DNA from 3 places in the Williamsia sp. Y721 genome. Region 2 is predicted to be linked to each of the others. Evidence: predicted binding sites of a transcription regulator. Region 2 holds the regulator's gene; each other region holds the start of a gene.

Region 1 (2,270 bases), on a different contig from region 2:
GCGAAACCCACGATGACGCCATGGATGCCTGCCGATCACTGCTGGCATCCGGCCGGATGATCTCCATCGACTATCTCGGCGAGGACACCACCGACGAAACGTTGGCCGAAGCGACCGTCGGGGCCTATCTACAACTGATCGACATGCTTGCAGGCCTTGACCTCACGCAATCTGGTCATCCGATGGAGGTGTCGTTGAAATTGTCGGCGCTGGGCGGCGCACTCCCCCGCCACGGAGAGAAGATCGCGCTGGAGAATGCGCACCGCATCGCCTCGGCTGCCACTCGGGCCGGCGTGTGGGTGACCATCGACGCCGAAGATCACACCACCACCGACTCGACCCTGCGGATCGTCCGCGAATTGCGGTCCGACTTCCCCGATCTCGGTACCGTGCTGCAGGCCTATCTGCATCGCAGCGAGGACGACTGTCATGCATTTTCCGGACCGGGGTCGCGGATCCGGCTGTGCAAGGGCGCATATGCCGAACCAGCAGCGGTGGCATTCCAGAACAAGCACGACGTCGACGCGGCCTACCTACGTTGCCTGCAGGTCTTGATGGACGGCGACGGATATCCGATGGTCGCCAGCCATGATCCCGCGATGGTGGCGGCCGCTGAGGCAATGGCCACCACCGCCGGTCGGGACACCGAGCAATGGGAACACCAGATGCTCTATGGCATCCGCGATTCCGAACAGCAACGACTTGCCCAGGCGGGCCGTCAGATCCGCGTCTACGTTCCGTTCGGCTCCCAGTGGTACGGCTACTTCATGCGCCGCTTGGCCGAGCGCCCCGAGAACCTGACGTTCTTCCTACGAGCGCTGGTCTCCCGCAGTTGAGCCCTCGCAGTGACACCTCAGTGACACCAGCTGCCTTGACGGGGGTTGAGCTACGCGACTGACGCGCACAACACGTTGCCTCACAAGGAGTTCACGTCAGCCGTCACCAAACACCTTACTCGAACAAACATTCGACATGATGTGTTTTCCGGAGTATTCTGGTTGAAAGAATTCAATCAGATGTGCTGGGGGGCATGATGACTGACGATCCATCTGATGAAGTCGGGGTTGGTTCTTCTTCGGTTCCGGTGTTGGTGCGTAAGTACCTCGAGTTGGAGTTGCTCGTTGCCGATATCGCGGACTGCGCTGATTCCGATATGTCTGGGGCGGAAGTCAATGAGCTTGTGCGGGTGCATGAACGGATAGTTCGCAAGCTCGAGTTCACCGGGTTGCGTCACCTGTTGCGGGTTTCAGATCGATCATCGTTTACCGAAGCCGGGTACTCGTCACTGTTCGGTTTCACCCGCAGCGAGTTGCGGCTGACCAAAGGGCAAACCTCCTCCCGAATTCGCGGCCTGGAGGCGGTCGGCCGATTCCACACGATGCAGGGTGAGGAGTTGGCGCCGAAATGCCCTGCCGCCGAACAGGCCTGGTCTCACGGGCTGATCGGCGCCTCGCATATGGATGTGATGCTGGATGTGCGCAAACACATTCCGTCCGCGGCTGATCCGGCCGTGTATGACGTGGTCGATCATTGGATGACCGAAGAAGCCGTTGGTCAGGACCCCACCCAGTTGGCCGCATCGGGTCGTGCGGTGTTGGCCCGGGTTGATCCCGATGGCCGGCTGACCGATGATTCGGATCGGGCGCGTAAACGCAGTGTGAGTCTGGGTGATCAAGGGGTAGACCTGATGGCCAAGATCTCGGGCACCCTGGATCCGGAAACGTTGGCGTTGTTCAAGACGGTGATGGATGTGTGGGCCGCACCGGGTATGAACAACCCGGCCGACCCGAACTCACCGACCGGGGCCTCCGATGATCCGAAACAAGACACAGAGCTGGTCAAGGCGGCCGCTGAGCGTGATACCCGCTCCAAGGGCCAACAACATCACGACGCGCTCAAGGCGATCCTGAAAACAATTCTGGAGTGCAACCTGCTCGGCAAATCGCATCGGGGTTTGCCGGCGCAGTTGATCATCACGATGACCAAAGAGCAGCTCGACGACTGTGCGGGGATCGCCAGAACGGCGTCCGGGGTTGATATTCCGGTCAAAGAGGCCCTGCACCTGGCAGCGCGGTCCGACAAATATTTGGCCGTGTTCGCCGACCACTCCGCGGAGGTGTTGTATCTGGCCCGGACCAAACGGACCGCGCAGAAAGGCCAGCGGCTCGCGTTGTTCGTCCGGGATCGGGGTTGTTCGCATCCAGGCTGCACCAATCCAGCGACCTGGGTCGAGGCCCATCATCTGATTGCCTGGATCAACGGTGGGCTGA
Region 2 (2,270 bases):
GCGACCACTGGGTGCTCAACGGATCGAAGACGTTCATCACCAACGGCATCAACGCCGACCTGGTGATCGTGGTCGCGCGCACCGACCCCGAGGCAGGCGCGAAGGGATTCAGCCTGCTGGTCGTCGAGCGTGGCATGAAGGGTTTCGAGCGCGGCCGCAACCTCGACAAGGTCGGCATGAAGGCGCAGGACACAGCCGAACTGAGCTTCGACAACGTCCGCGTGCCCGCCGAGAACCTGCTCGGTGAAGAAGGCCTCGGCTTCATTTACCTGATGCAGAACCTGCCCCGCGAACGCCTGTCGATCGCAGTGGTCGCCGCGGCGGCGATGGAGCAGGTGCTGGAGACCACCGTTCAGTACGCCAAGGACCGCAAGGCCTTCGGTCGCTCGATCGGAAACTTCCAGAACACCCGGTTCCTGCTGGCCGAACTGGCCACCTCGACCACGACGACGCGCGTCTTCGTCGATCACTGCATCGGTCTGCTGAACGAGAAGAAGCTGACCGTCCCGGACGCCGCAATGGCCAAGTATTACGCCACCGAGAACCAGGTGCACCTGGTCGACCGGTGTCTGCAGCTGCACGGCGGATACGGCTACATGCGTGAATACTCGGTCGCCAAGGCGTTCCTCGACTCTCGCGTGCAGACCATCTACGGCGGCACGACCGAGATCATGAAGGAAGTGATCGGACGCAGTCTCGGGGTCTGATCACTTCGTGATCCCCTGAACTCGAAAGGCGGGGTGTACCGGGATATCCCGGTACACCCCGCCTTTGATCGCTCTGAGAGTGATCTGCCTACGACTCGGAGCTCAGAGTCGGCGCATCACTGTGACGACCTTGCCCAGGATGACGGCATCGTTGCCCGGGATGGGATCGAACACCGGGTTGTGCGGCATCAGCCACACGGCGTCCTTGGTGCGCTTGAATGTCTTGATCGTGGCGTCGCCGTCGATCATCGCCGCAACGATGTCGCCGTTGTCGGCAACATTCTGCTGGCGTACGACCACCCAGTCACCGTCGCAGATCGCGGCGTCGATCATCGATTCACCGACGACCCTGAGCAGGAACAGTGAACCTTCACCGACCAGCTCTTTGGGGAGCGGGAAGACGTCTTCGACGGCTTCTTCGGCGAGGATCGGACCGCCGGCCGCGATCCGGCCGAGGACCGGGACGAACGTCGGTGTCGGCAGGGATTCGTCCGGTGTCTGAACCTGCCCGGCCGCTGTGGCCGGGTTCAGGTCGGTGTCCTGGATGTTCACCGCTCGAGGCCGGTTGTTCTCGCGCTGCAGGAAACCCTTGCGTTCGAGCGTGCGGAGCTGGTGGGCGACCGACGACGTCGAGGTCAGACCGACGGCGTCACCGATCTCCCGGATGCTCGGCGGGTAGCCGCGCTCGCGAACCGAGGTACGGATGACCTCGAGAACTGCTTTCTGACGGGGGGTCAGTGAGCCCTCGGCGAGTGGTTCGGTGGCGACAACAGTGGTCGCGGCCCCGTCCGCCGGTGTCGGGGGCTGGGTTGTATCGGCCATCAGGTCCTCCAGTTCATGCGGTATCGGGCGGGGTCCATGTCGACAAAGATAGTGCAAATGGTCACAAGTCTCAAACATTTGTTCGATCAGGCGTGGCGCTTTGTCGGAGGCCCGTGGTACAAATCGAACACTCTTTCAATCGAACGAGTGATCGAATAGAGATCGAAACCGATGATCGAGGACTGAACCCCATGACTGCAGCCACCACCATCATCCGGCCGGCCACAGCTCGGCCTGTTCACCACTCCGAGAGCGGTACCGCCCCGCGCACCACGCGCCCGGTACGGCCCGCGGACACATCACGCCCGGCCGGTCGCCGTCTGCCTGCGCAGCGCCGGGTCGCCGTCTCGTGTGCCGATTCGCGTAATTCCGAGCGGCGGATACCGACCGCTCGCGAGATGGTCTTCGCCCGCAGACGCGCCTGGGCGGCTGCGTCGGTCACCGGCGTCGGTCTGATGCTCGTGGTGGCGTTCATGACCTTCTTCGGCGGCGTCATGCAACAGTCCGCCGATCCGGCCCGCGTCGGAACCGAGGTCGTCCGGGTCCAATCGGGGGAGTCGTTGGGCGCCATCGCCTCCCGCATCGCACCCGAGATGCCGACCGAAGCCGTGGTTGCGAAGATCATGGAACTCAACGCCATGAACAACTCGGCACTGTCGGTGGGTCAGGCATTGGTCACCCCCGTCTACGCGAGGTAGACCGTGGAGGGGCCGCGATCGCGGACGGTATCCTCGGAGTCAC
Region 3 (2,270 bases), on a different contig from region 2:
CAACCACGACGTTGCACTGCACCACTACCGGACGTTGTGGCAGACCGACCGCGCCATCATCACCGCCGCGTTCGGCCTCGCGCGGATGCGGTTTGCGAAGGGCGACATCCCCGGTGCCGTCAAGGCGCTCGACGATGTGCCACCCACCAGCCGCCACTACAACGCCGCCAACTGCACCTCGGTACTGACCCTGGTCCACGGCCGCGACCCCGCCGAGGTCTCCGAAGACCAATTGCGGGAGGCTGCACGGCGACTCGAGATGATGTCGGACGCCGAGCCCCGCAAGCAACGACTGGTGATCCTGGTCCTGGGCATCGCACTCGGCTGGATCCATCGCCGTCCGGACCAATCCCCCACCGACGCATCCGCGCGGGGTGACATCCTCGGCTATCCGTTCAACGACCACGGACTGCGGGTCGGCTGCGAACAGTCACTGCGCCGGCTCGCCCGCAGCACGGTCAACCGCACCCAACGATTCCGGCTGGTCGACCTGGCCAACTTCGTTCGGCCACATACGTTGTTCTGAGCGCGGCTCCGGGCCCAACGCCACTCCGGCGAGTCAACAGGTCAGCACGGCAAGACAACCCGCGGCGAGGTGAGCGTCCACCCCGAGGAGCACCGTCAGAGGTCGAGCCAGCATCGGCTTGGTCAGCGCATCCCAGTGATGGCTGAGACACCGTCCGCTTGGATGAGGCCGGGAACGGAACGATGGCTTCGTTGGAGGTCAGGAACTCGAGCGCTTACGGGGTTCTGCTATTGAGCAGTGTCGACCAAGTCGGCGACGGCATGGACGACAGATCCATGCACTTGGGAAAGTACTGACGCAGAGAGATAGGTGCGGCGCCGCGTCCCCATGGTGAGGGACCCTTCAAAGAGATGAAGGTTTCCATAGTTCTGATCACTAAAAGTGTTGTGGAACAATAGAATTCGCTACTCGAACACTTGTGCGATGAGGTTCCGGCGGGTATTCTTGAGCCATGGACCTCGGGGAGATGTTCGCCAGAATCTCAGATCTGGCAGGGGGTGCGGCTGTGGTCGCTGGTGATGACATCGCGTTGTCGTCGCGGGTTGTGACGGTGATTCGTCTCAACCACGTTGTGGAGCAGGTTCTTTTCCGTTTGGTCGGCGAGGTCGATCGGCGTCGGATCGCGCAGAAGAAGGGCGTGGGGTCCACAACCAAGCTATTACGGGACGCCGGTATGGCGCCGACGGTCGCGCACCGGTACGTGCGAGTAGGTAAGGCGCTCAGTGAGATTCCGTCGATTGCCGGTTACGGAATCGACGGACGACTATCCGGTGAGCATGTGGATGCAATCGTGAAGGGCCTCCATCACATTGAGCGCCGCAACCCACACCTTCCCGATGCTGACCGGTCCGACTGTGAACGCGGACTGCTGACCGAAGCGTTGATGGGCACACCGGCGGCAGTGTCGGCGCGGGCACGATCTATGGCTATCGCCTTGTCGCCGCCGGACAAAGAGATCCCGGATGCGGAAAACCACGATCTGAATGAGTTGTCATTCGGGACCGGTGATGACGGCCGCACCCACGGCACCCTGGATCTGGACAGTCTTCTCGGCGAAAAACTGGCGGTGGCGCTCGATCCACTGTGCAGACCGGTACCCGAACCCGACGGCTCACCGGATCCGCGGAGCACGGGCCAAATCCGGGCTGATGCACTGGAACGACTGCTGGATTCGTATTTCGATCAGGAAGACCGACCTACCCGCGGCGGGGCGAAACCGCATGTGACGGTGACGGTCTCACCCGAATATCTGCAACAGTTGCAGCTGCGGGGTATCGCGGGTGCCAAACCGTCGGCTTCAACTCCCTCATTCGAGTGGACTGGTCCAGCGTCAGCGCCCACCTCGCAAATGGTGGCCTGCGATTCGGTGATCACCAAAATCCTGCTCGACAGCGACGCCGTACCGCTCGATGTCGGACGCGACCAACGCACCGTCACACCGGCGATCCGCAAAGCGTTGATCGCCCGGGATCAGGGCTGCGCTTTCCCGGGTTGTGGCTGCGCTGCGGGCTACACCGACGCCCACCACATCGACTTCTGGCGCAACGGCGGTACCACCGGCCTGACCAACATGGTGCTGCTCTGCCGGCGCCACCACCGCTACATCCACCACCAGGGCTGGACCGTGTTCCCAGGTCGAGACGGACATCCCTGGTTCATCGCACCGGGCAGCACAATCGAGCTGCGATCCCACGCCCGCCGCACCCTGACCACCGAACTCACCGCCGCTTAGGCAGCGAGACAC

What was found. Region 2 encodes LexA, which represses DNA repair genes until DNA is damaged. Its sites were predicted from a motif close to CGAACANNTGTTCG; they were not measured.
Region 1: the regulator LexA is predicted to act here: its motif matches at 957-970, upstream of AC56PL_RS20265 (HNH endonuclease signature motif containing protein).
Region 3: the regulator LexA is predicted to act here: its motif matches at 936-949, upstream of AC56PL_RS27240 (HNH endonuclease signature motif containing protein).

Annotation. Positions count from the first base shown of each region.
Region 1 is NZ_JCASNH010000004.1:158,517-160,786, reverse strand. Features, by position in the region: gene AC56PL_RS20270 (proline dehydrogenase family protein) at 1-836, shown strand, start outside; gene AC56PL_RS20265 (HNH endonuclease signature motif containing protein) at 1,031-2,270, shown strand, end outside.
Region 2 is NZ_JCASNH010000003.1:681,763-684,032, reverse strand. Features, by position in the region: gene AC56PL_RS17895 (acyl-CoA dehydrogenase family protein) at 1-707, shown strand, start outside; gene lexA (transcriptional repressor LexA) at 810-1,529, opposite strand; gene AC56PL_RS17885 (LysM peptidoglycan-binding domain-containing protein) at 1,721-2,227, shown strand.
Region 3 is NZ_JCASNH010000006.1:207,894-210,163, forward strand. Features, by position in the region: gene AC56PL_RS27235 (tetratricopeptide repeat protein) at 1-526, shown strand, start outside; gene AC56PL_RS27240 (HNH endonuclease signature motif containing protein) at 978-2,258, shown strand.